Regions from separate parts of the Streptomyces sp. NPDC037301 genome, predicted to be linked through region 2. Evidence: predicted binding sites of a transcription regulator. Region 2 holds the regulator's gene; the other holds the start of a gene.
What was found. The regulator HspR, encoded in region 2, represses chaperone genes until heat shock. The targets are predictions, from matches to a motif close to TTGAGNNNNNNNNNCTCAA.

Region 1 (7,268 bases), on a different contig from region 2:
TTCTTCACCGCCGCCGCCGACCCCTCCGTGGCGGCCCGCGCGGTCGTCGGGCGCACCCCGCTCGGCCAGGTACGGGCGCTGGCCGCGCTGACCGACGGGGCGGCCCGCTGGACCGAGATGTTCCGCGCCGGCGACTGGGCGGACTGCCTCGGGGTGCTCCACAAGGAAGGCCCACAGGGACTGATCGACCGCGTCAGGGCGCTGGAGGGCGCGGACACGGAGCGCACGTATCTGCGCCGCAGCAAGACCCACGACGACGCGACGGCGGTCTACGCGGTGCTGTGACGGCGCACCGGGGAGGGCGGGCCGGGGCGTCAGTCCTCGGCCCGGGCGTTCAAGTGGTGCAGCAGCCGGGCCAGTTCGGCCACCTCGGTCCGGTCCCAGTCGGCGAGCTTGCGCACATAGCGGTCGCGTCGGGCGTCGCGGACGCTGCGGTAGCGGGCCAGCCCCTCGGCGGTGAGGTGGACGAGGGAGGCCCGGCCGTCGGCCGGATCGGGCTCGCGGGCCACCAGTCCGAGGGCCTCCAGAGCACGCAGTTGACGGCTCATGGTCGCCTTGCCGACCCCGAAGTAGGCCGCGAGATCGGTGGCCCGCTGCTGCCCGGCCGACTCCAGCCGTACGAGAAGTCCGTATGCGGCGGCCTCCAGTTCGGGGTGGACCTCGCGCGCCATTTCCCCGGAGTTGGCCCGCGCCCGGCGCAGAAAGACGGCCAACTCCCGTTCCAGGGCAAGGAATGCGTGGTCCACACCACTTTCTCCGTTCGCGCCGGGTTCACTACCGCTTCCGCTCCCGTGCACGTCAACACCCCTCATGAGCTTTCCTGCCGCTGAAAGTTTCTTTCGCCGCTGGTCATCGCCGCAGCTTGGCCAGTATTTCGCAGGCGTAGACCAACGGCAGCACTCAGGCCCCCTTCCGCAGCGCGGGTCTACGTGCGTAGCTTCATGCATGGCATGTTCACACCATGACATGCCGACAGGGGTTCGCCCGGCGTCCCCCTGGGATCAGCACGTCCCCCCACCAAGGCCTCGGAGGCACTCACATGCCGGTGCTCAGATCCAGATCCGGAACATCCCGCCGCTCGCGCTTCGCCGCGGCCGGCACCCTGCTCGCAGCCCTCTCCCTCCTCCTCGCCCTGCCCGGCGCGGCGAGCGCCGCGGGCACCCACGACACCGCCGCCGCGACCAAGAAGCCCGCGCGCGGCACGGCCACGATGGGCATGGGCGTCGTCGCACACGACGGCCAGGGCGGACTGCCGCGCGACACCCGCGCCGTCCAGACCGAAGGCGTGGACGTCAGCGGCCACCAGGGCAACGTCGACTGGGCGACCCTCTGGAACAGCGGCGTGAAGTGGGCCTACACCAAGGCCACGGAGGGCACGTACTACACGAACCCGTACTTCGCCCAGCAGTACAACGGCTCGTACAACATCGGCATGATCCGGGGCGCGTACCACTTCGCCACCCCGGACACCACGAGCGGCGCCGTCCAGGCCAACTACTTCGTGGACCACGGGGGCGGCTGGTCGAAGGACGGCAAGACCCTGCCCGGCGTGCTCGACATCGAGTGGAACCCGTACGGCGCGCAGTGCTACGGCAAGACCCAGGCGGGCATGGTGTCCTGGATCCGAGACTTCGTGAACACCTACAAGGCGCGCACCGGGCGCGACGCGGTCATCTACACCGCGACCAGCTGGTGGCAGACCTGCACCGGGAACAATGCGAGCTTCGGCGCCACCAACCCGCTGTGGGTGGCCCGCTACAACACCACGGTCGGCGAACTCCCGGCCGGCTGGAGCTACTACACGATCTGGCAGTACACCTCGTCCGGCCCCTACGTCGGCGACCACAACCACTTCAACGGCGCCCTCGACCGCGTACAGGCCCTCGCCAACGGCTGAGCCGGCCTGCCGCGCCCGCCCGGTCCGACGCTTCGCACAGCAGAGCCCCGGCGACCCGCCCAGTCGCCGGGGCTCTTCCCTTTTCGCGCCCCCTGACCAGGCATTTCACCCTCCGAGCCGACAGCGAAGTCCCCATATACACCCGTGTATACGTCGTGTGTATAGTCCTTCTCTGCCGCACACCGTGCGCCTTGTTCAGCTACGGAGGAGTGACCCGCCTTGTCCATGAAGACGAAGTCGATCGGTACGGGGTTGGCCGCCGCTCTTGTGACGGCACTCACTCTGACGCTGAGCGGCTGCTCCATGCAGACCACGGCGCCGGCCTCCGCGCGCGGCGACGCGGGCTCCGACGCCAAGGGCTCCTTCGGCCCCGTGGACTGCCGCAAGGCGAAGTGCATAGCCCTGACCTTCGACGCGGGACCGGGCGAGGACACCCCGCATCTGCTGGACATCCTCAAGGAGAAGAAGGTGCACGCGACCTTCTTCCTGCTGGGCAAGAACCACGTCAAGAAGCACCCCGACACCGTGCGCAGGCTCGCCGCCGAGGGGCACGAGGTGGCCAACCACACCTGGTCCCACGAGATCCTGACGGACAAGAAGCCCGCCGAGATACGCGCCGAGCTGGAGAAGACGCAGGACGCGATAGCGGAGATCACCGGCAAGAAGCCGCGCCTGATGCGCCCGCCGCAGGGCCGTACCGACGACACCGTCTCGGACATCAGCAAGGACCTGGGGCTCTCCCAGATCCTGTGGAGCGCGACCGCCAAGGACTACTCCACGACCGACTCGGCTCTGATCAAGAAGCGCATCCTGGACCAGGCCGGCCGGGACGGCATCATCCTGCTGCACGACATCTACAAGGGGACGGTGCCCGCCGTACCGGGCATCATCGACGCGCTGAAGAAGCAGGGCTACACCTTCGTCACCGTCCCGCAGCTGATGGCGCCCGCGGAGCCGGTCCCGGGGACCATCTACCGCCCCTGAGCCGTACGTCCCGAAAAGCGAGACCTCCAGGCGCACGCGGAACGGCCCGCCCACCCGTTGCCGGGAAGGCGGGCCGTCCGTACCGGTCGCGCACGTGGTGCCACGCCCGTCACGCCATGGCGCCTACGCCGCGGCCGGGATCCTCTCCTCGGGCCTGGCCGCGGAGGCCGGGGCGAGGGCGATCTCCAGCACCTGGCGGACGTCCGTCACCGGGTGGACCTCCAGGGTGTCCAGGACCTCGGCCGGGACGTCGTCCAGGTCGGCCTCGTTCCGCTTCGGGATCACCACGGTGGTGATCCCGGCTCGGTGCGCGGCCAGCAGCTTCTGCTTCAGGCCGCCGATCGGCAGCACCCGTCCGGTGAGCGAGACCTCACCGGTCATCGCCACATCCGTACGGACCAGCCGTCCGGAGAGCAGCGAGGCCAGCGCAGTCGTCATGGTGATGCCGGCGCTCGGGCCGTCCTTCGGGACCGCGCCCGCCGGGAAGTGGATGTGCACGCCGCGGTCCTTCAGATCCGCGACCGGCAGCTCCAGCTCCGCGCCGTGCGACCGCAGGAAGCTCAGCGCGATCTGCGCGGACTCCTTCATGACGTCGCCGAGCTGACCGGTGAGGGTCAGTCCGGACGCCCCGGTCTCCGGGTCGGCCAGCGACGCCTCCACGAACAGCACATCACCACCGGCACCGGTCACCGCGAGTCCGGTGGCCACGCCCGGCACCGCGGTGCGGCGCTCGGCCGGGTCCTGGGCGGACTCGGGGACGTGGTGCGGCCGGCCGATCAGACCGCGCAGATCCGCATCGGTGACCGTGAACGGGAGTTCCCGGTCACCCAGTTCGTGCTGGGCCGCGACCTTGCGGAGCAGCCGGGCGACGGCCCGCTCCAGGTTTCGTACGCCCGCTTCACGGGTGTACTCACCGGCCAGCTTGCGCAGCGCGGACTCGTCGAGCGTCACCTCGTCCTTCTCCAGACCGGCCCGCTCCAGCTGGCGCGGGAGCAGGTGGTCGCGGGCGATGACGACCTTCTCGTCCTCGGTGTAGCCGTCGAGCCTGACCAGCTCCATACGGTCGAGCAGGGCCTCCGGGATGGCTTCGAGCACATTGGCCGTCGCCAGGAAGACGACATCGCTGAGGTCGAGTTCGACCTCCAGGTAGTGGTCGCGGAAGGTGTGGTTCTGCGCCGGGTCGAGGACTTCGAGGAGGGCGGCGGCCGGGTCGCCCCGGAAGTCGGAGCCGACCTTGTCGATCTCGTCGAGCAGGACGACCGGGTTCATCGAACCGGCCTCCTTGATGGCCCGGACGATACGTCCCGGCAGGGCACCGACGTAGGTACGCCGGTGGCCGCGGATCTCCGCCTCGTCCCGTACACCGCCGAGCGCGACGCGGACGAACTTGCGTCCCATGGCGTGCGCGACGGATTCACCGAGCGAGGTCTTGCCCACGCCCGGCGGACCCACCAGCGCCAGCACGGCACCGCCGCGCCGCCCGCCGACGACGCCGAGACCGCGCTCGGAACGCCGCTTGCGTACCGCCAGGTACTCGGTGATCCGCTCCTTCACGTCCTGCAGGCCCGCGTGCTCGGCGTCGAGGACCGCCTGGGCGCCACGGATGTCGTACGCGTCCTCGGTCCGCTCGGTCCACGGCAGTTCGAGGACGGTGTCGAGCCAGGTCCTGATCCAGGAGCCCTCGGGGCTCTGGTCGGACGAGCGCTCCAGCTTGTCGACCTCCTTGAGGGCGGCCTCACGGACGTGCTCGGGAAGATCGGCGGCCTCGACGCGGGCCCGGTAGTCGTCGGACTCGTCTGCGCCGGAACCAGGACCGCCATTGAGATCGGCGAGCTCCTTGCGTACGGCTTCCAACTGGCGCCGCAGCAGGAACTCGCGCTGCTGCTTGTCGACGCCCTCCTGGACGTCCTTGGCGATGGACTCGGCGACGTCCTGCTCGGCAAGGTGTTCACCGAGCCACTGGATGGCGAGCTTCAGCCGGGCGACCGCGTCCACGGTCTCCAGGAGCTGCACCTTCTGGGCAGTGGTGAGGAAGGGTGAGTAGCCGGAATTGTCGGCGAGCGCGGAGATGTCCTCGATCTGCTGGACCCGGTCCACGACCTGCCACGCGCCGCGCTTCTTCAGCCAGCTGGTGGCGAGCGCCTTGTACTCCTTGACCAGCTCGGCGGCGGCTCCGGGAATGGGGTCTCCCCGGCCGAGCTTGTTCGAGGCTGGGGAAGGATCGGGGACGACCGCGTCGACCCGTGTCCCTTCCACCCAGAGCGCGGCACCCGGTCCGCTGGTCCCGGCCCCGATCCGTACCCGGCCACGGCCGCGGATGAGCGCGCCCGGATCCCCGTCCGAAAGCCGTCCGACCTGTTCGACGGTGCCGATGACACCGGTGCCGGTGTACGTCCCGTCGATCCGCGGCACAAGAAGCACCTCGGGCTTGCCGCCGCCCTCGCGGGCTGCGGCCTGTGCGGCTTCCACGGCAGCGCGTACGTCGCTGTCGGACAGGTCCAGAGGCACCACCATCCCGGGCAGCACGACCTCGTCGTCGAGCGGCAGCACGGGCAGGGCGAGCGGAGTGACCGCATCGGACTCGGTAGCCATGATCTCCCCTTCGGCAGTCAAGTTGAGTTATGCAGACTCAATGCTCCTGAGCCACCTATTGTTCCCCGATGCATGTTCGCTGTGAGCGATCGGCCCCGATCCGGGGTCGCCGGAGAAGCACCCGCGCCGGGAGGTCGTCGACGCGATCCGCTACGTCGTGGACACCGGCCAATACCGTTGCTTGAGCTGCTGAAGTATCGCGGGCGTAAGGGTGATGACCGCCCTCACCCTCATGACCCGCCCCATCACCCGCTGACCGGCCACCCTCCGTCACCGCGCCAGTCGCCCAACAGCTCTTGACGAACCCGCAGACCGGAAACAACGTCTCAGGCGCGGCGGACCCGCAAGAGCCATGCTGCCGTGCCGGCCAGCAGAGCGAGCATCGCCAGGTTGGCCAGGAGGGCCGGGGCGTCGCCCGCCGGGCCGCCGCCGGCCAGGTTCCAGGTGGCGATGACGGCGCTCGGCAGGACGGCGGTAAGCAGTACGCCGGTGGTCTTCTGGACGGCGGTCCAGTGCACCGAGGTGCAGAGAAGTACCGCGCCGGTGACGCGGAACAGGACGCCGAACAGCGGCCCGGGGAGGTCGGGGAAGACCATCATGAAGGGCAGCGAGAGGGTGAGCATCAGGAGCGGGACCAGGGGGTGCACCTTGCCGCGCCGGGCGGGTGCACCGGCACCGCTCCGGGCCGAGGCCCCGGCGGCCCCGTTCCCTGCCTCGGCCAGCGCCGTTGCCGCGATCGTGCGGGGGTCCCCCAGCTCCGCGAGGATCTCGCCGATCGCGGCGTCGGGACGCTCGGCGCGCGTCACCTCAATGTGTTCGGCGAGGTCGGCGAGGAGTTCCTGGCGACGGTCGGCGGGGAGTGCGGAGCCCTCGCGCTCGACGGCGGAGAGGTAGTCGCGTACGGGGTCGGCAGAGGTCTTCATGCGAGGTCTCCGGTGGAGGGGTGCGGGGTGGTCAGGAAGGCGTCGACGGCGTTGCGGAAGCCGGGCCAGACGCGGGTGAACTCGTCGAGCGCGGCCCGGCCGCTGTCGGTGAGCGCGTAGTAGCGACGGGGTGGTCCGGAGGCAGATTCCTGCCAGGTGGTGGCGACCAGGTCGTCGCGGCGGAGCCGGGAGAGCAGCGGGTAGACCGTGCCCTGGCTGGTGGCCAGGGCGCCGGAGTCCTCCAGGGCGTGGAGGAGTTCCACGCCGTAGCGGGGGCGGTCCCGCATCAGGGCGAGTACGCAGTACTCCAGGACACCCTTGCGCAACTGGGCGGCTGCCCGGGCCTGCTTGGCCGAATCACCTGGTTCCATGCGATGCAAGATACCTGGTGAGGCAAGCGGGTGGGAAAGGGGGGCGGATCCCCTTAACCCATCAGACCGGCGATGCTGGTACCTACGACCTTCCGGGTCGTGGGCGCGCCGAGCGCGAACGCGGCGGGGATCGTCAGCAGCGCCGCGAACCGCACCCGGTCCATCGCGATCAGCACCGGCCGCTTGCGGCGGAACTCCACCCACGGGCCGAGCGGCACCGCCACGGCCGCGCCCACCGCAGCCCCCACGGAGGAGAGCGCGGCGACCTCGGCCGGTCCGGCGTGCAGCACCTGGATGGCGATCAGCGGGAACGCGCCGAAGGCGAGCCACGTGCCGAGCGCGCTGGTCCCGTACGCTCCCCAGCGCCACCCGAACCGCCGCCCCAGCCGGTGCCCGCTCCTCATGCCCGCCGCCCCTCGCCACTCACTCGCACAACCGATCCGCGATCGGAAGCATCAAGGCGGGCGCCACACCCGGGGATCAAACAACCGCAGGACCGCC
Region 2 (7,268 bases):
GGCCCCCGAGCGTGCCGCCTTCGTCACCCCGGTCGGCGGCCCCGGCGCCACCGGAATGACCGGACTGGCCGGCGCCTGCCTGACCATCGGTGAGGCACCCGTGGCGCTGGCACTCGGCGAGGGCTGCCCGGCCATGGCGGTGACCGGCTGTACCGACGTCCCTTCACCCCGTCTCCCGTACCGGAACATCGGCATCGACCTCGTGGAGGTGGCAGGTGCAGCCCTCTGACGACCGGCTCGACGCAGCTCTCGCCGCGCCGGAACGTACCCCTGTCCACTCCACCCGCCTCGGCGGCAAGGAGTTCGGGGAGCAGGTCCAGTCCTGGAAGGTGGAGCGCGCGTACACCACCGACCTCCCGGAAGCCATGCGGGCCTTCAGCGGCAGCGCGTCGGCACAGTTCGAGGCCCAGATCGCCGGCCGGGACGGCGAAGCCGCCCCGCGCCTGTACTCGGCATGGGCCGACCGCTCGACCGGTGACGCCGTGCGCCCCAGCCAGTCCGTCGTCCACGCCGCCGGCGTCAACGGCCGTACGCTGCCCGCATTCCGGGGCACCGTCCGCTCCCGTTCCGCGATGTCGGGCAGCGATACCGTCACCGTTCAGGCCCTGGACGGCGCGGAGCGCCTGCGCGGACCGGCTTCGCTGCCACGTCCGTACCACGGTGTCCTGACCGGCCGGCGCATCGCCTCGGAGGTCTGGTGCGTGGACGAGCTGTTGCGCCAGGGCGGCATTCACACCTGTCCACCGCCCCGGGCGCCGCTGGCGGACAGCCTCGACACCGACCCTTTCACCGTGCTGTACGCCTCCCTGCACGGCGGGGTCAACGCAACGTACGGACAGCCCGAGAGCGTCCCGTTGATCGGCGACTACGACTGGGTCCGCGATGGCGCCCCCTTCGAGATGGCGCTGATGCCGAAGGCGGCCGGGCTCACGGCCTCCTGGATGCCGCGTTCCCGGTTCACCGTCCCGGGCAAGGTCTTCCTGATGGAGTGCTGGGTGAACACCGCCCTGGCCAGAGGCAGCAGGATCGAGATCAAGGCGGTGCTCGACCGCAGCGGTGGCGCCTTCGGCTATCTGAGCGGAGTCGTCGACATCGCAGCCGGAACCATCAGGATCACCTCCGGTACGCAGGGTGGCACCTACTGGTATTTCGAGTGGACGTCCAGCAAGCTGGCCGCGCTGCGGGGAAAGTGGCACCTCGGTTTCGTCTTCGACACCAGGGCATCGGGAGCCACCGCGCTGCCGACCGTACAGCCGCGCCTGACGGGTCCGGACGGCTCGTACTTCACCGGGTCCGCCGCCACGTACTCCGATCCGTCGGGCGCCCAGCCGCGCTCCGAGCTCTACCGCATCGACCTGACCACCGACATGGCGGTGGAATGTCTCCAGGTGACCGACCGGGTCTGGGCGGACGCAGTCACCTTCCCCCGCGACGTGTGGGATCAGAAGGGTGCGTGGGTCAAGGGCGCGGTGCTCGACGATCCCGGGCTGCCGCTCTACAACATGCCCAAGGTGTCGGGATCGCAGTGGGACGTGATCACCGAGATCGCCCGCGCGAGCATGTCCACCGCCGAATTCGACGAACAGGGTGTCTTCCAGTGGCGGGGTCCCGCCCGCTTCGGCAAGGTGCCCACCCAGCCCGATCTCACGGTCACCACCCGCAGGGACATCTCCTCGCTCACCGTCAGCGAGGAGATCGACGCCTGCCGCAACCACTGCGAGCAGCCGTACCAGGACTGGGGCGGCATCAGCAGCGTCGCGGGGAGCACGGTCGACGACACGGTGGTACGGAAGATCGACCCCGGCACTTCGGTGGAGGTCTCCTACGCCGTCGCCGAGGACGAGTTCGACATCGGGCCACTCGTGGTACTCGACGACTCGGTGGTGAGCGACTGGCACCGGGTGCGCTTCGGCACCCTGGCGACCGGTGGCACAGCGGTCAAGGGAGTCGTCACGGTCAGCTGCCGCCGCGAAGGTCCGACATACATCGCGCGCTTCACCAACACCGGTACCGCGCCCGTGTGGACGGTCACCAAGGACGGTAAGCCGTCGGTACGCATCACCTCGCAGAAGGCGACCGCCGAGCCGAAACAGCGCCAGGCGGCTTGGTGGAGTCCGCCGAGCCAGCAGTACTACGGCAGACAGCAGTACACGGCCGGCGTCTCCGAATGGGTGCAGAACGGCGGTACCGCGAGCGCTCTGGCACTGACCATGCTCAATGCCGGCCGCTATCCGGTACCCGTTCTCGGCGAGGTCGAGGTGCTGCACGATCCGCGCGTTCAACTCGGAGACGCGGTACGGGTGGTGGACACCACGGGCGCGCAACTCGACACCCTGGCATGGGTGGTGGGCACACGCACCACGTTCACCTCCGGAAGTGTGCCGCAGCAGACCCTCACCCTGCGCGGCACCTCGTACAACGGAGTCCCTCTGGACACCGGGCTGAATCCCGACGGGGCACTCGATCCGGCATACGGCACACAGCGTACGTACTCCGTGGTCACCGCCCAGTACGGGACGCTCGCCGACCTCCGTGCCGGCGAGGCCGACTACCGGGCCCTGCTCCGTGCGCCGGTGGGTGCGGTATGAGCGAGCAGCCCACCGAACCGCCCGTGGAGTCCGGCGGCGGTCAGGTCCCGGCCGACGGCACGGCGCCCGTGCCGATCGACAGCCCCGCCGCACGTGCGGGTGACGAGTCCACCGGGACGGCATTCCTGCCGCCGTCCCTCGACGGCTAGAGCTCTCCACGCGGCCCTGACCAGTGTTGCCGACCACCAGGAGGTCAACCTCATGTCCCTGCTCACCCCCCTCGGGGGTCTGCCTTACCCGCAGGCCACCGACACAGCCAACGTCCCACTCCACATGCAGTCCCTGGCCGAGGCGGTCGACGGCCGCACCGTGCTGCGTTTCGCCGATGCCGCCACCCGTGACTCCAAGGTGACCGCGCCGGTCGCGGGCATGCTGGCCTGGCTCACGAGCCCCGGCCGGCTCTTCCACTACACCGGAACCCAGTGGCACCCGGTCGTGCCCGGCCCTGTCCACAAGGCCAACTCGACGACGGGGACCACCGCTTCCGCCACCTATGTGGAAACGCTGGCGGCCTCGACCGGCGACCCCACCGCTGTCACGTTCACCGCTCCCCCCTCCGGTTCCGTTCTCGTCCAGCTCGGGGCGCGCATCAGCAGCAACGGCGCGGCGTCCGGTCTGATGTCGGCCAACATTCGTACCGGCACCACGCTGACCCTGGCCGCGGCCGATACACGGGCGGCGATCGTCAGCGGTACGAACCAGAGTTCCGCCTCCACCCAGTTCCAGGTCAGCGGGCTCGCGGCCGGTGCCGTCTGCACCGCGACCGCCGCCTACAAGTCGTCCACCACCGCGAACACCGCGACGTTCGTCTACCGCTTCCTGACAGTGACCCCACTGACCTGACCCGGCCCGCGCCGGCCTGACGCGAGGAGCCCGCCCGTGGCCGCACCCCTCTCCCCCGCCGCCCTCGTCCGCGCCCTGCGCAGCGAGGGCGTCCGCACCGCCGTGCACGGCGACTGGCAGACCCACAACCGCAACCACAAGGGCCCCTGGGGCCCGGTGCACGGCGTCATGCTGCACCACACCGCAGGCCGTGACAGCCTCGCACTCTGCCGCGCCGGCACACCGGACCTCCCCGGTCCGCTCTGCATCGGCCTGCTCGCCAAGGACGGGACCGTCCTCCTCGTCGGATACGGACGTACCAACCACGCGGGCAGTGGCTCGGCAGCCGTCCTTGAAGCCGTACGCACCGAAGCGGCTCTGCCCACCCCCGGCCCGGACGCCGTGGACGGGAATGCCCGCTTCTACGGCTTCGAGATCGAGAACCTCGGCAACGGCCGTGACCCCTACCCCGCCGCTCAGCTCGACGCCGCCGAACGCCTGGCCGCCGCACTGTGCCGGGCCCACGGCTGGTCGGCAAGGAGCGTGATCGCGCACAAGGAGTGGACCCGGCGCAAGATCGACCCGTCGTTCTCGATGACCTCGATGCGCAACCGGATCGCGGCCCGCCTCGGTTCGCTGCCTGCCGAGCCCGCCCCTCCCCTCTGCGAAACCTTCCCGGGCGCCGCCTTCTTCGCACCGGGCAGGAACAGCCCGCTGGTGACCGCGGTCGGCAGGCGGCTGGTCGCCGAGGGGTGCGGACGGTACGCGGTCGGGCCCGGACCGGTGTGGGGCGAGGCCGACCGGCGCTCGTACGCTGCCTGGCAGCGCAGGCTCGGCTACAGCGGCGGCTCGGCCGACGGCATCCCGGGACGCGCCAGCTGGGACCGACTGCGCGTCCCCCGTATGTGAGGAGACCCGCGATGACGCAGTCCGAGGCCGAGAGCATCGCTCTGGAACTGGAGCGGCTGCACCGCTCCGTCGACGTCGGATTCGCCACTACCCGGGGCGACTTGGCACTGCTGCTGCAACGCGTCGACCAGACCGACAAAGCACTCGGGGAGCACGAGGAGCGCCTCGACGCGCTTGAGCGGGCCCGCTGGCCGCTGCCTTCGCTGGCCGCGGTGACCTCGTGCGCCGCGCTGGCTCTCACGCTCTGGCAGTCCTCGGGGAAGTGACCTCCCTGGACGCAGGGGAGATTGCCCTCCCCTGCAAAGAAAGGACGTAGAAAGGTCAGGGCCCGTCCCCCCTGCGCTTCGCGGGAGACGGGCCCTTCCTCGTACGTACGGTGCGGGTATGCCGGACCCGCTCAGCCCTTCGGCCGCTTCGGCCGCCAGACCACCAACGCGCTGGTCTGCTGCACATCCTGATACGGCACCAGATCGCGCCGGTACGAGGCATGCACCTGGGCCTCGCGCTGCTGCATCGCCGCCGCCGCGCCGTCCACGGCCGCCGAGAGTTCGGCGACGCGCTGCTGGAGGGCGGCGACCTGGTTCTCCAGTTCGATGATGCGCTTGATGCCGGCGAGGTTGATGCCCTCGTCCTGCGACAGCTGCTGCACGGTGCGCAGCAGCTCGATGTCGCGGGCCGAGTAGCGCCTGCCGCGCCCGGCCGTACGGTCGGGGGAGACCAGGCCGAGGCGGTCGTACTGCCGCAGTGTCTGCGGATGCAGGCCCGAGAGCTGGGCCGCGATCGAGATCACGTACACCGGTGATTCATCGGTCAGTTCGTACGGATTGCGTCGTCGGCCGTCCACCTCAAGCTCCCTTCGCAGCCTGGAACAGCTCCGCCCGCGGGTCGTGGCCCGTGGTCGCCTTCCGGTAGGCCTCCAGCGCGTCCCTGGCCTCGGTGCTGAGGTCCCTGGGCACCGTCACCTCGACGGTGACCAGCAGGTCGCCCCGGGTGCCGTCCTTGCGTACAGCGCCCTTGCCGCGGGCGCGCATCGTGCGCCCGTTGGGGGTGCCGGCCGGCAGTTTCAGGGTGACCGGCGGACCGCCGAGCGTGGGCACCTTCACCTCGCCGCCGAGCGCCGCCTCCGTGAAGTCGACGGGCACGGTGACCGTGAGGTTGTCGCCCCTGCGGCCGAAGACCGGGTGGGCGTCGACATGGACCACGACGTAGAGATCGCCGGCCGGTCCACCGCGCTCGCCCGGGCCGCCCTTGCCGCGCAGCCGGATCCGCTGGCTGTCCGAGACGCCCGCCGGAATCCTGACCTGCATGGTCCGGGAGGACTTCGCCCGTCCGCTGCCCTTGCAGACATCGCAGGGGTCCTGGGCGATGAGGCCCCGGCCCTTGCAGTCCACGCAGGGGTCGGTGAGCGAGAAGCCGCCGCCGGTGCCGCGCGACACCTGGCCGGTGCCGAGACAGGTCGGGCAGACCCTGGGGGTGCCGTTCTTGTCACCGGTGCCGGAACACGCCTTGCAGGGCGCCTGGCTGGACATCCGCAACGGGACCGTGGCCCCTTCGACCGCCTCGATGAAGCTGAGCGTCACCTCGGACTCGATGTCCTGGCCGCGGCGCGGCTGCACCCGCGTCCCCGTACCGCCCCGGTTGAACAGGCCGCCGAAGACATCGCCCAGGCCGCCGCCGCCGAAACCACCGGCTCCGCCGCCCGCGCCCCCGCCCTGGGTGCCTCCGAAGAGGTCGCCCAGGTCGAAGTTGAAGTTGCCCCCGGCGCCTCCGGGTCCGGCCCTGAAGCCGCCGTTACCGAAGAGGGCGCGCGCCTCGTCGTACTCCTTGCGCTTCTTGCTGTCGCCGAGGATGTCGTTCGCCTCGGAGATCTCCTTGAAGCGCTCCTCCGCCTTGTCGTCGCCCTTGTTGGCGTCCGGGTGGAACTCGCGGGCGAGCTTCCGGTACGCCTTCTTGATCTCGGCGTCGGTGGCGTCCTTGGGGACGCCGAGGACCTTGTAGTAGTCCTTCTCGACGAAGTCCTTCGTGCTCATCGACGTCCCTCCTTCCGGACGATCGGCCATGCGGCCGGCCCGTTGGCCGGTCGCATGGCCGGGCGGTGGGCCGCGAGGTGGTCAGACGGGATGTCAGACCTCCTCGGTGCCACCGCTCTCCTCGTCGGTTGCCTTCTCTTCCTTGGCTGCCGCACCCGGCTGGGGTTCGGCCACCGCCACCCGTGCGGGGCGGATGGTGCGCTCGCCGATCCGATACCCCGGCTGCAGGATCGCCACGCAGGTCGTCTCGGTGACATCCGGCGCGTACGAGTGCATCAGGGCTTCGTGAATCGTCGGGTCGAAGGGCTCGCCCTCCTTGCCGAACTGCTGCAGGCCCAGCTTGGCGACGACCGTCTCCAGTGATTCGGCCACCGACTTGAACCCGCCCACGAGCTCGCCGTGCTCACGGGCCCGGCCGACGTCGTCGAGCACGGGCAGGAGCTCGGACAGGAGACCCGCGACTGCGATCTCCTTGACCGTGGCCCGGTCCCGCTCGACGCGGCGACGGTAGTTCTGGTACTCGGCCTGGAGCCGCTGGAGGTCGCCCGTGCGCTCGTTGAGCGCGGTGCGGACCTGGTCCAGCTGGGCCGTCAGACCGACTGTCTGTACTGCGTCCCCGGCCGGGGACGCCTCCTCCTCGGCAGAGGAGGGGACGTCCTTCGGCTCAGCTCCGTCAGGGGTGGCGCCGGAGGGGACGTCGGGCTTCTCCTCGAAACCCGGAGTCTCCTCGGTCACACCGCACCGCCCTTCGCGTCCTTCTCGTCGTCCACGATCTCGGCGTCGACGACGTCGTCGTCGGCCTTGGCCTGCTGGGCGCCCGGCTGCGGGTCACCCTGCGGACCGCCCTCGGTCTGGGCGTTGGCGTACATCGCCTGGCCCAGCTTCTGGGAGACGGCCGCGACCTTCTCGGTGGCGGTAC

Region 1: the regulator HspR is predicted to act here: its motif matches at 5,496-5,514, upstream of lon (endopeptidase La).

The regions. Positions count from the first base shown of each region.
Region 1 is NZ_JBVJWD010000002.1:345,109-352,376, reverse strand. Features, by position in the region: gene ACZ7IB_RS04930 (hypothetical protein) at 1-285, shown strand, start outside; gene ACZ7IB_RS04925 (MarR family winged helix-turn-helix transcriptional regulator) at 315-812, opposite strand; gene ACZ7IB_RS04920 (lysozyme) at 1,040-1,897, shown strand; gene ACZ7IB_RS04915 (polysaccharide deacetylase family protein) at 2,123-2,881, shown strand; gene lon (endopeptidase La) at 3,005-5,473, opposite strand; gene ACZ7IB_RS04905 (HAAS signaling domain-containing protein) at 5,800-6,396, opposite strand; gene ACZ7IB_RS04900 (PadR family transcriptional regulator) at 6,393-6,767, opposite strand; partial or broken gene ACZ7IB_RS04895 (MFS transporter) at 6,866-7,171, opposite strand.
Region 2 is NZ_JBVJWD010000076.1:317-7,584, reverse strand. Features, by position in the region: gene ACZ7IB_RS45365 (hypothetical protein) at 1-229, shown strand, start outside; gene ACZ7IB_RS45360 (hypothetical protein) at 216-2,588, shown strand; gene ACZ7IB_RS45355 (hypothetical protein) at 2,585-2,737, shown strand; gene ACZ7IB_RS45350 (hypothetical protein) at 2,790-3,431, shown strand; gene ACZ7IB_RS45345 (peptidoglycan-binding protein) at 3,468-4,319, shown strand; gene ACZ7IB_RS45340 (hypothetical protein) at 4,331-4,585, shown strand; gene ACZ7IB_RS45335 (heat shock protein transcriptional repressor HspR) at 4,717-5,163, opposite strand; gene dnaJ (molecular chaperone DnaJ) at 5,165-6,349, opposite strand; gene grpE (nucleotide exchange factor GrpE) at 6,443-7,084, opposite strand; partial or broken gene ACZ7IB_RS45320 (Hsp70 family protein) at 7,081-7,268, opposite strand, start outside.